Rubripirellula tenax: one gene and its partner. The main gene of each other region encodes a partner of the protein of the gene in region 2 in a complex. Links are inferred from orthologs where the notes say so. Each region holds a gene or a part of one and is shown on either strand. Other genes may lie near its edges.

Region 1 (5,867 bases), on a different replicon or contig from region 2:
CGACGCGCGAACGCCTGTGTCCGCAGTCGCGGTCGATTTCGAAGGCCAGATCCCCAGCATCGACTCTCGCCCGGCAAGCGTTAGCAGGCCGTCGGCGATCGGCAACGAAAGCGCACCGCCGACGATCACGCCGACCGCGGTCTTCCAAGCCGCGCCACCTTTCGAGCGGCGGTTCGAACGCGAGACTCGCATTGCTGCGATGTCGGTTCCGTCACTCCACGAATCGTCATCGATCTCGTTTTCTTGGCCCGCCCATTGGTAATCCATCGGCGCATCGTCGATCGATGGAACGACATGTTCATCGTCATCGTGGTCGTCTTCTTCGACTTCATCTAACAGCTCGACTTCGTCATCGGCCATCGGATCCTCGACCGGATTTTCGTCCGTCGGAAAGGACCAATCGTCGCTCTTGATGGTTTCGTTGGCGACCGTTGCGTGAGTATCCACATTGCTGGGATCATCATCGTATGCATCGTCTATTTCGTGATCGTTGGCAGCTTGCGGGCTGCCAAACTCTTCTTCGTCGCCATCGATCAAATCGCTGGATTGAGCGGCAACGCCGGCCATTCCAACGCCCGCTCCCATCGCGGCCCCCGCTGCTGTCGCCGCATGGGCGAAACCCTGCGAAGCGACTTCGGCCACAGGACGCTCGATCGAGATCGGTTCCCCACCAGCGGACTTGACCACCAGCATCGGCGGAAGCGACCGCATCAAATCGGACATCTCGAACGTTTCGTGACACCAAGGGCATTGCCCATAGGCTCCTTCGGGCAATATTCCAGCCTGATCGGGGTCGACCGGCAATCGAAAGGGTTCGGCACAACGAGGGCAGTTCGAGACAGTCATAGCGGTCCTAAGAGAAAGTTGACGCTTGGATTGTAACTGACCGTCCGGTCGATTTCTGCACGTCGGTGGGGCAGTTTTTCAGCGTTCTCGATTCCGCCGGCCCGCTGGCGGAATGATCGTCACCTCGCTACCGAATTTATCCCACAAACATTACTGTCAAAAAGTTCACTCACCGTAAAGCGGGACCAGCTTATTTCGCAGATAGCCGACCAACGCGTCCGCCGACAGCGGCTTGCCGGTCGCCCGGCGGACCAGCTCGTTGCCGCTGAAGCACCGGCCGTGCCGATGAACATTCTCGATCAACCAATCCAACAGCGGTCGGAAATTGCCCTGCGCAAAATTCGCTTCCAAATCGCCGATCGATTCTGCGGCCGCGTCGTACAGCTGGGCCGACGCAAGGTTGCCCAGCGTGTAGGTCGGAAAATAGCCGATCAACCCGGCGCTCCAGTGGACGTCCTGCAGGATACCATCGGCATGACTGGGCGGTCGGATGCCGAGATCGCTTTCGTAACGATCGTTCCAGGCCTCCGGCAAATCGGCAACGGACAAGCTGCCGTCGACCAACTGCCGTTCCAGATCAAATCGAATGATGATGTGCAGGTTGTAAGTCGCCTCGTCGGCTTCCACCCGAATCAAACTGGGGCGGACCGTGTTGACGGCAAAATAGAAGTCGTCCAACGTTGCGTCGTTCAATTGAGGCGCAAACGTCGCCTTCGTCTCGTCGAGCAGGTGGCTCCAAAAGGCGCGACTTCGGCCGACTTGGTTTTCCCAAAGTCGTGATTGCGATTCGTGCATCCCGAGCGAAACGTAAGATCCCGGCGGCAACCCGAACCACTCGTCACGCATCCCCTGTTCATACAAACCGTGTCCGGCTTCGTGCAGCGTTCCAAAGATGCCGCTGGGCAACCACTGCTCTTCAAAGCGCGTCAAGATCCGAATGTCTTTCGGTCCCAACGTCGTGCAAAACGGATGCGACGTTTCATCCAATCGGCCGCGTTGAAAGTCGAACCCGATCCGTTCGGCGATCCGCCGGCTGAACTTTCGCTGCGCATCGATCGGGAACTTCTGTTCCAGCATCGCGACTTTGGGACGATTCGGCGCATCCTTGATGCGCGCGATCAAGTCCACCAACGGTCGACGCAGGTCATCGAACATTGCTTGAAGCTGATCGACACGAGCGTCGGGTTCGTATTCATCAAGCAACGCTTCGTACGCCGTTCGATCTGAGCCCTCACTCCAACGCTGACCGACTTCGCGTTTCAATTCGATAATTGATTCCAGCACGTTGCCGAACATCGAAAAGTCATCGGCTTTGCGCGCGGCATCCCATGTCTGTTGACCTTTGACCGTCGCTTCGGACATTTTCCGAACCAAGGGCGTGGGCAACTTGCGATCTCGGTCCCAGTCGCGATGCAATTCGCGAACGGTTGCTGCAGTGTCGCTGTGCGGTTCATCGCCCGCGACATCGTCGAGCAAACGGCAAAGGTCGTCGCCGTAGCCTTTGCCGGTGCGAATTTCGTGAACCAATCCACGCAGCATCGACACCTGTTCGGCGCGATAGTCACCGCCGCCAACGGGCATCCCGGTCCGTTCGTCCCACTCCAAGGTGTCCGCCGCCGTTTGCAACTTCATTGCTTGACGTGCTTGTTCGCACACGGAATCGAATCGAGCTTGTTTGGTATTCATAGACGGAAGAATAGCGTTTGCCACCACCGCCGCTAACCCAGCAGCAAACCGCCCCCGGTATCGCCTTCTTCCAGTTCCCGTCGAATCTCGCGCAGGCCGTACGCGCACATTTCGAATTGGTCGCTTAGCGACATCAGCACGTCCGACGACGGGCGAGTTTCGCCGCCGTCAATCTCGGCCGCGATCGCGTACGCTCGTTTGCCTTGTTGGCAGTAATCGAAAAACTGTTCCGATGTCGACGCAGCCTTCGTTGCCCGCAGACTCTCGGGATACATGCCCGACCAGAACAGAGTGAAGTCACCGATGTGGCGGTGGACTTCGCGGCGGGCCAGCCCGATCCGCTGTTCGGCCTCGCGAAACATCAGCAGCACTTCGGTCGCGGGGCGACCATTGGGCCGACGAATGCGGTGGATGTCATCGGTCCGTATGAACCGGATCATCATGTCCGCGACGTAGTCGACAAGCTGGACATCGACCACTCCCAATTTTGAGTGAAAGATGCACTCGCTCAGGCCAACGAAAAAACGTTCTATGGTTGAACGCTCTTGAGACTCATCACCAGTATATCCAGGCTCCATCGTAACCTCCTCGATACGTGAAATCGGAAGGGCCCGCTACCTGAACTCTACATCTAATAGGACTTCGGCGACAAGTCAAGACAAATGCTGGACTCGCCATCGTGGCGCGGCCCTGCGACGCCGACGCAGGGTGTACTTCGCGCTCATCAGCTGCTTTGCAGCTGACATCCCGCGAGCGGAGTCGCGGGGCCACTTGGGGTTGCCCAAGTTACAGCTCTAGGAACAACCTTGCCGGTTCCTCGATCACTTCCTTGATTGTCTTCAGGAATCCGACCGCTTCGCGCCCGTCAACGATACGGTGATCGTATGTCAGCGCCACGTACATCATCGGTCGAATCACGACTTGGCCGTCGATTGCGACGGGGCGTTCTTGGATCGAATGCAGTCCCAAGATTCCGCTCTGGGGCGGATTGACGATCGGCGTCGACAGCAGCGAACCATAGATGCCGCCGTTGGAAATCGTGAACGTGCCGCCCATCAAGTCTTCGGGTTGCAATCGGTTTTCACCGGCCTGTTTGGCGAAGTCACCAATCGTCGCTTCGATATCGGCGAACGACATCCGTTCGACATTGCGAAGAACCGGAACAACCAATCCTTTCCCGCCGCCGATTGCCACGCCGATGTCTTGATAGTTGCGATAGACCGCATTGCCGTCACGGATCTCGGCGTTGACGGCTGGGAATCGCCGCAGCGCCTCGACCGCCGCTTTGGCAAAGAACGACATGAAGCCCAGCTTCACACCGTGTCGTTCGGCGAATCGATCTTTGTATTGGCTGCGAATCTGCATCGTCGGCGACATGTCGATTTCGTTGAACGTCGTCAACAAAGCCGCCGTCTGCTGGGCTTCGACAAGCCGCGCCGCGATCGTTCGGCGAAGCATCGAAAGGGGTTTGACTTCTTCGGTGCGATGCGACGGGCCGTCGGTCACCAACGATGCCGGGGGGCCACGACGAACGGGCGCTGTGACCGCCGTTGCGGGTTTCGCAATCGCCGCCGCGGCGGGCTGACTCGCTTTATTTTGCACATAGGATTGGACGTCTTCTTTGAGCAGTCGGCCGCCCGGTCCCGTCGCCGGAACTTGGGCAGCGGTCAATCCGTGTTGGTCAAGCAATCGCTGTGCGGCCGGCATCACGAACGCGGCTGCGGATCCAGCGGCGCGCGACGCTGCAGGAGTGGTTGCCGGCGCCGGCGCTGGTGCCTTGCCAGCCGAGGTTGCTGGTGCGGCAGCCTTCGGCGGGGCCGATCCGCCGGCCGGTTGCTCGGCGACGCGAATCGTGGCGATGACTTCGCCGATCAACGCGAATTCTTCGGACGCCTTCGCGATCCCTTCCAAGAACCCCGAAGCGGGCGCGGGGATTTGGACGGACGCCTTTTCCGTTTCGATTTCTACGAGATCTTCACCTGACGCTACCCACTCGCCCTCGGTTTTCAACCATTGGCCGATTTGAACTTCGCTGATGGATTCGCCAACGGTGGGGACTTCGACCTGGATCGTTTCGCTCACAAGAACCATCTTTGGGAAGGTGAAATGGAGACACGGATGTTCGCAACGGCACGCGACACCGCGTTGCCCGTCTTGGCACCAAAATAGCAAGTTCACGGTCAAACGCCCAGCCGAAGGCGAACCGTGAAACGATGAAAACGGTCGAACGCGTCGGAACGCCACGTCGACCGAATTTGTCTGTCAAACCGAATTTAACGACGCTGACGCCAACGGCTTTTCGCACCGGTTGCACCCCCGCGTTTTCCCCGATCTGGCTCAAGTAACTCAGCCCGGGTCATGACCATGGCCGTCGACGTTCGATGCAATGAAACAGAGAAGTAGTCTCGATTTTGATTCGCCCCGCTGATGTTAGCGCCCGACATGTCCGATTCTCAAGGTGGAAGTCCGATCCAAGTCGCTGCCGTCGTGCTCCTGCTCGTCGGTGGTGGATGGTATTTCTTCAAGAACTACGAAATCGCAGGATTGGACAACGTTTCGGTCACTCCCAAAGAAACTTCGCAAAGCGACGGGCAGTTCGTAAACTACGTTGACGCACCCGTGATGATCGATCCTAACCGATCGATCCCCGATGGTAATTACGCTCCGCCAGCCAATCCGATTACGCTGACATCTCGATCAAACGCCGGATTGGGATTCGACGGACTCGGTGCCGAAGGCATCCGCGATTTCTCGGCGCCCAAAACGTCGCTTCCCACTGCCGCGGCGGCAGTGATCCCCAGCCCACGACGCTATCGCAGCGTGAAGGTTGCTTCGTGGGCGCTGGATGGTTTTGGCCCGACTAAGCTGAGCAATCTTGCCGTCCGCAAACACGTCACGGCCGTGATTCGTCAATTCGATGTGGTCGCACTGCAACAGATCGCGTCGATCGAACGCGACCTGGTTCCGCGATTGGTCGAAGTCATCAACGGAGGACAGGTCGGTTCGACGTTCCAGAACCGCTACGACTATGTCCTCGGCGAATCGTCGGGCCCGGCCGGACGTCAAGAACAATTGGCGTTCATCTTCGACACCAATCAAGTTCTTGTTGACCGCCGGCAAACTTACACGGTCGAAGACCCGACGCAACAGATGACCTACGATCCGTTGGTCGCGACGTTTCGCGCCGCGAAACCGGATTCGCAAACGGCATGGACTTTCTCGTTGGTCAACGTGCGAGTCGATTTGACGCGAGCCCAATCCGAAGTCGCGTTGCTGCCCAGTGTGCTGCATTCGGTTCGCGCCGATGGCCGCGGCGAAGATGACGTGGTGATGCT
Region 2 (8,418 bases):
AATTCTTCGGCGGATGAGACCTTGGCAACGTGCGTTCGAAAGAATCGGGCGCCACGCTTGCCCTGGGCATAACAGCACGCATATTTACGCATCAGCACCGTGCCCTTTTCTTCGCCAAATCGGTCAACCACCAATTGATAGTGGTCCAGCATCACGTCGCGCTGCTGGTCGATGGTCGGTTCCGGCGGAATCGGTTCGCCTCGAAGTGCCGCAGCTGCCTGGGCAAACAGCCACGGTCGCCCCAGACACGCGCGTGCGATCATCACGCCGTCGACGTTGTAGTTTTTGAATGCCGCGACCACCTTTTCAGCCGAATCCAAGTCACCATTTCCGATCAACGGGATGTTGCGCAGGTGTGACTTGATTTCGCTAATGCGATCCCAATCCGCCACGCCGGTGAACATGTCGGCCGCGGTGCGACCGTGAACCGTCAAGGCTGCGGCGCCGGCTTCCTCGACCACCATCGCAATTTCGTTGCAGTTGATGTTCGTGCGACTGCATCCCAATCGAATCTTGGCCGTCACCGGCGTCGGGGCACAGGCTTTGACCAATTGGCTGATGATGGCCGACATTCGATTGGGCTCGCGCAGTAAGTAGCTGCCGCTGTGCGCCTTTTCGGTCACTTGGCGAACCGGGCAACCAAAATTGATGTCGACGACACTGACTTGATATTCCTCGACCAAACGACGCCCGACTTTGGCCATCGTCTCGGGGTCGTTGTCCCAGATCTGGACGGCCAAGGGACGCGGTTCGTCGGCAACGCCCCACAGGCGATCAGGATGCTCGGCATCATTTTCGTCCAGCCAGACAAAACCACGGGCATTCACCATCTCGGTCGCCAACAACCCGGCACCGCCGAATTGGCGGACGATGTGGCGAAAAGCGGCGTTGGTGAACCCGGCCATCGGCGCCTGCAGAATCGGCGGGTCGACGACGAGGTCACCGATGCGAAGCGGCGGATGCGGAAAATTAGGCATGGAACAGAATGCTTTTGGCTGGTTTCAGGTCGGCAAGACCGTTGATTGTGTCTGCTAAACCACGTTCTGCCAACTCGCTTTTCTCAGCAGCAGCTTTTGCCGTCCTTTCGCCAAGCACTCGTTACCAGGCTTTCGACCAACTCGCGATCACGGAATAGTCGGTTTCTAGCTGAATACCGTCCAAGTCTTGGGCGATGGTGGGCACGAATTCGACATTGAAATAGTGCCCCGCCGCCATGACCTGCGTTCCCAGACCGAGGTTGTACCAATAGCCACCGCGGAAACTTTCGACGTTCGTCGAGATCAGCAGATCGGGCGTCGCCGCATCAGCGCCCGAGTATGCCGTTCGCCACAAGTGCTCGCCACGAAGGGAGACCGACCAGTTTTCGGTCAGCAGCACGCTGGTCCACGAATTGAACCGGAATTCATCGCTGACGCTGTACCCACGATAGTTGCGACCGATCGGCAAGTCGGTCTGGAATTGCATCCCACCGCTCCACCAATCGCGATAGTATTTCCAGGTCATGCCGGGTCTTGCGTTGAACGTTCCGCTGCCCAGTCGCATCGGGTACGGCAGCGGTTGAGACACCAATCCATCGGTCGGCGCGGTCGATTCGCGATAGATGTCACCGGTCGGGATCGAACAACCAAGGTTGAAGATAAAGTCTTGAGTTTCGGTGCTGTACAGACGCAGCAATGCACCCATTGAAGTGTCGCCAAAGCCGCTATTGTGCGTCGTGAAATCGCCGCCCCGTCCGGCCGGGTTTCCGTCGCCGCGGATATGGTCCATCGTCAAGCTTGGCAGCATCGCCATCGTGTACAGCGTCACGTCATCGGTCAGGCCGTACATAACATGAGCCATGTGCATTTCCATGGTCATTTGCGTCGGCGTGGCACCCGCGTTGGTCTGGATGCCGTTGACCACAATACCCGGCGGCGGCCCCACGGGCCCAAGGGCGGCTTGGTCGCTGATGGAGTTCTCGCCGATGCGATTATCCTCCATGGACATCACCATGTACCTGTACTCGACCATCCACTCACCCTTGCTATGCAAGTGGTCACCGACAATGCCGACGGGCGCGTGCTTGTCCGCCAAACTTTTGCGATTGGGGTGGTCGGCGGTGGCAGAGATACCAAAAAACAATAGGCATGCTGTAGAAACAGCAGATCTTAGACGCATCGTTCACGCTCATCCTTGAGTCATGGAAGTACGCTCAAAGTATCGAGCAGATCGGAGGACGCGGCATGGTCAAAATGAATTCATCGACTCAACCGTTACCGTCGTCAGATCCGGACCAAGCGTCGAACTTGGCCGGCGGACTGAGTAACATTTACGAAAAGTCGCCTACGAAAAGTCGCTCAGCTCCAGCCACTTTTCTTCGCACTCGGCCAGTTCGGCGTTCAGCTTTTCGATTTCCTCGTGCTGCTTCATCGCTTTATCGGGGTTGGTTTCGGTCAGCATTTTGGCCGACAGTTCTTTCTTCTCGTCGTCCAGTTTGGCGATCTTTTTCTCGAGGTTTTTCAGTTCTTTTTCCGCCTTGCGGCCGTCCTTGCCCCGTTCGCGGTGAACCTCGCCCTTTGCCTTCGCTGGTGTAGCTGCGGCGGCGGTGGTGACCTTGCCTCGCTGCCGCTCGCCCTCGTCGATTTCTTCCTCGACGGACAACAAGTAGCTGTCGTAGTCGCCGAAGTAGGTTTTCGCGGTTCCGTCACGAACTTCGATGACTCGCGTTGCCACACGGCGAACAAAGTGCCGGTCGTGGCTGGTGAAGATGACCGTGCCTTTGTAAAGGTCCATCGCCTCGGCGAGAGCTTCGACCGTTTCAACGTCCAGGTGGTTCCCCGGTTCGTCCAAGACCAAGACGTTGGCCGTCCCCAGCAACAGTCCGGCCATGCAAAGACGGGCCCGTTCGCCCCCCGACAACACTTTGACTTTCTTGTTGATGTGTTCGTCACGGAACAACAGCGCGCCGGCCATCGCCAACAACTCTTGCCGAGTCGTTCCGGCCATGCTGTTGTATTCCAGGTTCTCGATCACCGTTTGTCGTTCATCCAGCGACGTGTAAACGTGCTGGGCATACGTTCCGATCTCGACGCCGTAGCCCCACTTCATCACCCCGTCGACGGGATCAAGCGAGTGAACGACCGTCCGCAGTAGCGTTGTTTTGCCCTGGCCGTTGTCGCCCACGATCGCGACCCGCTGGCCGTGTTCGAGTTCGAAGTTGATATTGTCTGCGATCGTGACCGCGTCGCCTTCCTTGCTGGCGGGATATCCGATGGCAAGGCTTTCGCAACGCAGCACCGTGCCGCTGCGCGGCTCGACACGTGGCGGACGGATGTAGACAGTGGGCTCGTCCACTTCGATCTCCGTCGTCTGCAGCTTCTCAAGCTGTTTGGCCTTGCTGCGCGCCTGGCTAGCCGTTGCCGCGCTGGCGCGGTTCTTTTCGATGAACCGTTGCAGTTGCTTTTGCTTGGCGGCCACGGTCGAATTGACGCGTCGGTCGTGCTCGCGACGCTCCTCGCGGTATTCAAGGAATCCGTCGATTTTGCCCGGGTACATCGTCAACTTGCCGCGTGACAGCTCGAGCGTTTGGCTGCACGTCGCTTTCAAGAATGCCCGATCGTGGCTGACGATCAAAGCGGCTTTGTTGAAGTCACGCAAAAAGTGCTCCAACAGAATCTGTGTCCGCAAATCCAAGAAGTTGGTCGGTTCGTCCAACATCAACAGGTTGGGATCGTGCAACAGCAGCGCCGCCAATTTGACTCGGGTCTGCCAACCGCCGGAAAGCTCTTTGACCGGGCCTTCCAGATAAGCACCTTTCAATTCGAATTGGCCGGCGACTTCACCGCAGCGCCAATCGGGCTCGCCGCTGTCACGCATCAAGAAATCGAGGGCAGACTCACCCGGATTGAATGGGTCATGTTGTCGCAGGTAACCGATCCGCAGCGTCGGATGATGGATGACCTCGCCCTTTTCGAGCTCTTCGTTGCCCAGCAATGCCCTTAGCAGCGTGGACTTTCCGGCGCCGTTTCGGCCAATGAACCCGACTTTCACGTCATCCGTCAAAGCAAGCTCGGCACCGTCCAACAAAACTTGGTCGCCGTATCGTTTGTGAGCGTCACGAACTTGGATCAAAACTGCCATGGATTCAAAAACATCGAGAAAGGGTATACCGAGAACGGGTATCGGGCGTTCGCCCAAGAGAATCTGTCGCCATAAGATGATCGGCTAAGGAAAGTTTACAACCGGCCCAACAATATGGAACATTGCCGACGAAAAACAGACTTTCCCGACCTTGATCGACTGGTCAGGAAGCGGGGTCTGTTGGTACTCTACGGTTCACGAGTTCTCTACATTGCGACTGATCGCGCCAGACGTCACCGTTTGTTCAACGGAACCGCCGTGGCGATAGCCGCCGACCGCATTCGACCGGCCACGTGCCGTTGCCATGAATAGCTTCAGCTTGGATTACATCGATGATTTGTACGTCAAGTACGTTCACGATCCCTCGAGCGTATCCGAAACTTGGCGTCAGTACTTTGAACAGTTCCTGGTCGTTGGCGGCACGTCGTCGAAACCGGCCTCGTCAAAGGACGGCTCAGTAGCCGCGGCCCCAACAAGCGGTGCCAACGGCAAGGCGGGCTCATCCGCCGACGCACTGCCGCCATCAGCGATGCGAAATGCCGAGGAAGCCATCTGGCTGTCTCGCATCCAGGATCGTGTCAACAATCTGGTTCGCGAATACCGCGTCCGCGGTCACTTGACCGCCGATCTGGATCCGCTGGGCTTCGAACGCCCCGATCGGCCAAACCTCAGTCCCGAAGTTTACGGGCTGTCGGACGAAGATCTGAATCTACCGTTCGATTCGATGGCCATCGAAAATGCTGGCGGAACCATCAAATCGATCCTGAAACGACTTCAAAATACGTATTGTCGTTCGATCGGTGCCCAGTTCATGCACATCAACCGTCGCAATATCCGCGATTGGTTGCAGCGGCGGATGGAAACGACCGAAAACCGGTTGGAACTGTCGCACGAAGTACAACGCCGCATCTATGTGCGTCTGGCCGACGCGGCGATCTTTGAAGAATTCGTTCGCCGGAAATTCGTCGGGGCGAAAACGTTCTCGCTCGAAGGTGCCGAGAGTCTGATTCCGTTATTGGACCTGGCGCTCGAAAAGGCGGGCCAGCACAACGTGAAAGAAGTCGTCATGGGCATGGCCCACCGCGGCCGCTTGAACGTGATGGCGAACATCCTGAAGAAACGAGCGACCAACATTTTTTGGTCGTTCGACGATCCGACGCCCGAAATGAACCGCGGCGGCGGCGACGTTCGCTATCACCTCGGTTACAGCAGCGATTGGAAAACCGCCTCGGGCGACAACATCCACATTTCGTTGTGCTTCAACCCCAGCCACCTGGAATTCGTCAACACGGTCGCGCAAGGACGAACGCGTTGCAAGCAGGACCGCAGCGGCGACGTCGACCGCAAAGAAGTGATGACCATTTTGATCCACGGTGACGCCGCGTTTGCCGGCGAAGGCGTGGTGCAAGAAACGTTGAACCTAAGCGAACTGCCCGGATATCGCACCAACGGAACGCTGCACGTCGTTATCAACAACCAAGTCGGATTCACGACCGAACCGTGTGACGGACGCAGCACGACCTACGCGACCGATATCGCAAAGATGCTGCAGATCCCGATCTTCCACGTCAACGGCGAAGACCCCGAAGCCGTTGCGCAAGTCGTCTCGTTGGCGATGGATTTCCGCAAAGAATTCCACCGCGACGTCGTCATCGACTTGTACGCGTTCCGTCGCTGGGGACACAACGAAGGTGACGAACCCCGCTTCACCCAACCACGGATGTATGCCGAGATCGACGCGCGGGCAACGGTTCGAGAACAGTACCTAGGGCAACTGCTCAAGCTGGGAAAAATCACATCGGCCGAAGCCGAAGAGATTCAAAAAGAACGTACCGAGAAACTGGAATCGGAATTCGAAGCCACCAAGAACGAAACTTTCGTTCCCGATACTCAAACGCTGGCGGCGAACTGGTCTCAGTACTTCGGCGGCGACGAACCGTCCGAACCGACCGACACGACAATGCCGATCGAGACGCTGTCGCACTTGTTGGACAAAGTCACGAGATTACCGGCAGGCTTCTCAGCGAACAAAAAGCTAAAGCGTCCGATGGCGCAGAAACGCGAGATGGCTACAGGAGCTCTACCGCTCGATTGGTCCAGCGCCGAAGCACTCGCGTTTGCTACCCTGCTGACCAGCGGTCACCCGATCCGAATGACAGGGCAAGATTGCCAGCGTGGCACGTTTAGCCAGCGTCATGCAGTTTTGCACGATACGCGAGACGGTTCGACGTACACGCCGTTGAAACACTTGTCGCCCGACCAGGCGCCGCTGGAACTTTACAACAGCCCGCTTAGCGAAGCCGGAGTGCTGGGGTTCGAGTACGGCTATTCGCTAGACAACCCCGATGGGCTAACGATTTGGGAAGCCCAGTTCGGCGACTTTTGGAACTGCGCCCAAGTCATCGTCGACCAGTTCATCGCGTCGGCGGAAGACAAATGGAACCGGCTCAGCGGTTTGGTGATGATGTTGCCGCACGGATTCGAAGGCCAAGGCCCCGAACACTGCAGCGCCCGGCCAGAACGCTTTCTTGCCATGGCGGCCGAAGACAACATCCAAGTTTGCCAACCCACCACACCGGCCCAGTACTACCACCTGCTGCGCCGACAAGTGATTCGCAAGTGGCGAAAACCGCTGGTCGTGTTGACGCCGAAGAGCCTGCTGCGTCATCCGCGATGCGTCAGTCCGTTGAAGGTCTTGGCGGACGGCAGCTTCAAGAAGATCCTTCGCGATCGAAAGGTTTCGTTAGCCGACGCCCGTCGTCTGCTGGTGTGTACCGGCAAGGTTTACTTCGATCTGCTCGAAGCACGCGAGGCGCGGGGCATCGACGATGTTGCCATCATGCGGATCGAGCAACTGTATCCACTCAGCTCGGAAGAATTGATCGCGGCGTTCGAAGGCTACCCTAAAGGCAGCGAAGTATTCTGGGTCCAAGACGAACCGACCAACATGGGTGCATGGCCGTACTTGAAGTTGAACTTCGGCGATGACCTGCATGACATTTACCCGCTGCGAAGGGTCAGCCGAGTCGAATCGGCCAGTCCCAGCACCGGCAGCATGGCAGCTCACAAGTTGGAACAAGCCGACCTGATCAACGAAGCCTTCGCCGGCCTGTAAACAGGCAACAACCCGGCAACCCTACGTGGACCCGCGACGCCGTCGCGGGACGTGAACTGCAAAGCAGTTCACAAAGGCCCCTTTTACTTGCCTTCCCGCAAGCTATCAAAGTACTGCCGCGCGTGCTCTTGCTCGGTTCGCGGCAACGTTTGATTCTCCGTCGGATCGCTCTCCTCACTGAGCGTGCTTTGAATCGCCGACTTCACGTCTTCGCGGCTGATGCCTTTGCGGTTCGGGCCGTCCGCGAAACCGGCGATGATCGCCTTGCCTTTCTTCACCTCGCCGCGAACTTGGGTGTCATACGTGTTGGTGTCGTCGTCCGCTTCGGGGCGGTCACCTTCGCCGCTGCCGCGACCGAGTCCGTTGCCCGGCTTCTGGCCCATCCCGAACTGGCCGTTGCCTTGACAACTCTGGCATCCGCCACCGCCACACTTATCGCACCGCATTTGGTTCTTCGATTCCGACAACTGATCAAGCGACGACTCCAAATCTTCGAGTTCCGACATCTCGTCCGACATCTCACCCAATTGATCGGCCATCTTTTCCAGCGCGTCCGACGCCTGGCCGCCCTTGCCTTCTTTCATCGCTTGCGCGGCTTGGCTCATCGCTTGTGCCATCTTGCTCATCTGTTGCATCTGAGCATCTTTCTGCTGCATCTGGTTCATCTCTTGCTGCATCTTGGCCGCGTCGTCGCCCCGTCCTTCCTTGCGAGCCTTATCGATTTCCGCTTGCAGTTCTTGCTTCTTCTTTTCGTGCTCTTGGGCCGTTTTCTCCATGGCCTTGGCCATCTGCTGGACTTGTTTCATCAGTTGCTGTTTCTCTTCTTCCGTCAGCTTCCCGTCCTTCATTTTTTGAGCCAAGTCTTTGACCATTTGCTCTGCCTTGTCGAAGTCACCTTGTTCGATCGACTTGGCAATCTTCTCACCCGGCCCCGATTCCATGCCTTTCATTTGTGACATCGCACGCCGCATCTGTTCAGATGACCCGAGTTGTTCGCGGCGTTCTTCCAGCTGCTTCTTCAAATCGTTCAGCGCGATCATCGCATCCTTGCGGTCGATGCTCTTTTTCGCTGTGATCTTGTCGAGCTGCGACTCCATTTTTTCGTACATCTCCTTCGCCTCCTTCAATCCTTCGGCGTCGGCTTTGCGTTTTTGTTGCTCAATCCGTTTCTTCAATTGGCTAGC

The links.
Region 1: Poly51_RS20710 (region 2) and odhB share a complex: the UniProt entries of both Bacillus subtilis proteins name them as parts of the 2-oxoglutarate dehydrogenase (OGDH) complex. The link is inferred for Rubripirellula tenax from one-to-one orthologs.

What each region holds. Positions count from the first base shown.
Region 1 is NZ_SJPW01000001.1:1,163,992-1,169,858, forward strand. What follows is about bases 2,467-5,438. They hold odhB (2-oxoglutarate dehydrogenase complex dihydrolipoyllysine-residue succinyltransferase), read right to left. Parts: upstream 4,615-5,438; coding sequence 3,319-4,614; downstream 2,467-3,318. Other genes in these bases: Poly51_RS04325 (carboxypeptidase M32), read right to left, coding at 2,467-2,532; Poly51_RS04330 (hypothetical protein), read right to left, coding at 2,565-3,110; Poly51_RS04340 (deoxyribonuclease I), read left to right, coding at 4,975-5,438. In the rest of the region: Poly51_RS04320 (hypothetical protein), read right to left, coding at 1-846; more of Poly51_RS04325, read right to left, coding at 1,012-2,466; more of Poly51_RS04340, read left to right, coding at 5,439-5,867. UniProt on the Bacillus subtilis protein: E2 component of the 2-oxoglutarate dehydrogenase (OGDH) complex which catalyzes the second step in the conversion of 2-oxoglutarate to succinyl-CoA and CO(2).
Region 2 is NZ_SJPW01000005.1:630,286-638,703, forward strand. What follows is about bases 4,076-7,434. They hold Poly51_RS20710 (2-oxoglutarate dehydrogenase E1 component), read left to right. Parts: upstream 4,076-4,423; coding sequence 4,424-7,234; downstream 7,235-7,434. Other genes in these bases: Poly51_RS20705 (ABC-F family ATP-binding cassette domain-containing protein), read right to left, coding at 4,076-4,119; Poly51_RS20715 (hypothetical protein), read right to left, coding at 7,318-7,434. In the rest of the region: tRNA dihydrouridine synthase DusB, read right to left, coding at 1-977; Poly51_RS20700 (transporter), read right to left, coding at 1,099-2,157; more of Poly51_RS20705, read right to left, coding at 2,323-4,075; more of Poly51_RS20715, read right to left, coding at 7,435-8,418. UniProt on the Bacillus subtilis protein: E1 component of the 2-oxoglutarate dehydrogenase (OGDH) complex which catalyzes the decarboxylation of 2-oxoglutarate, the first step in the conversion of 2-oxoglutarate to succinyl-CoA and CO(2).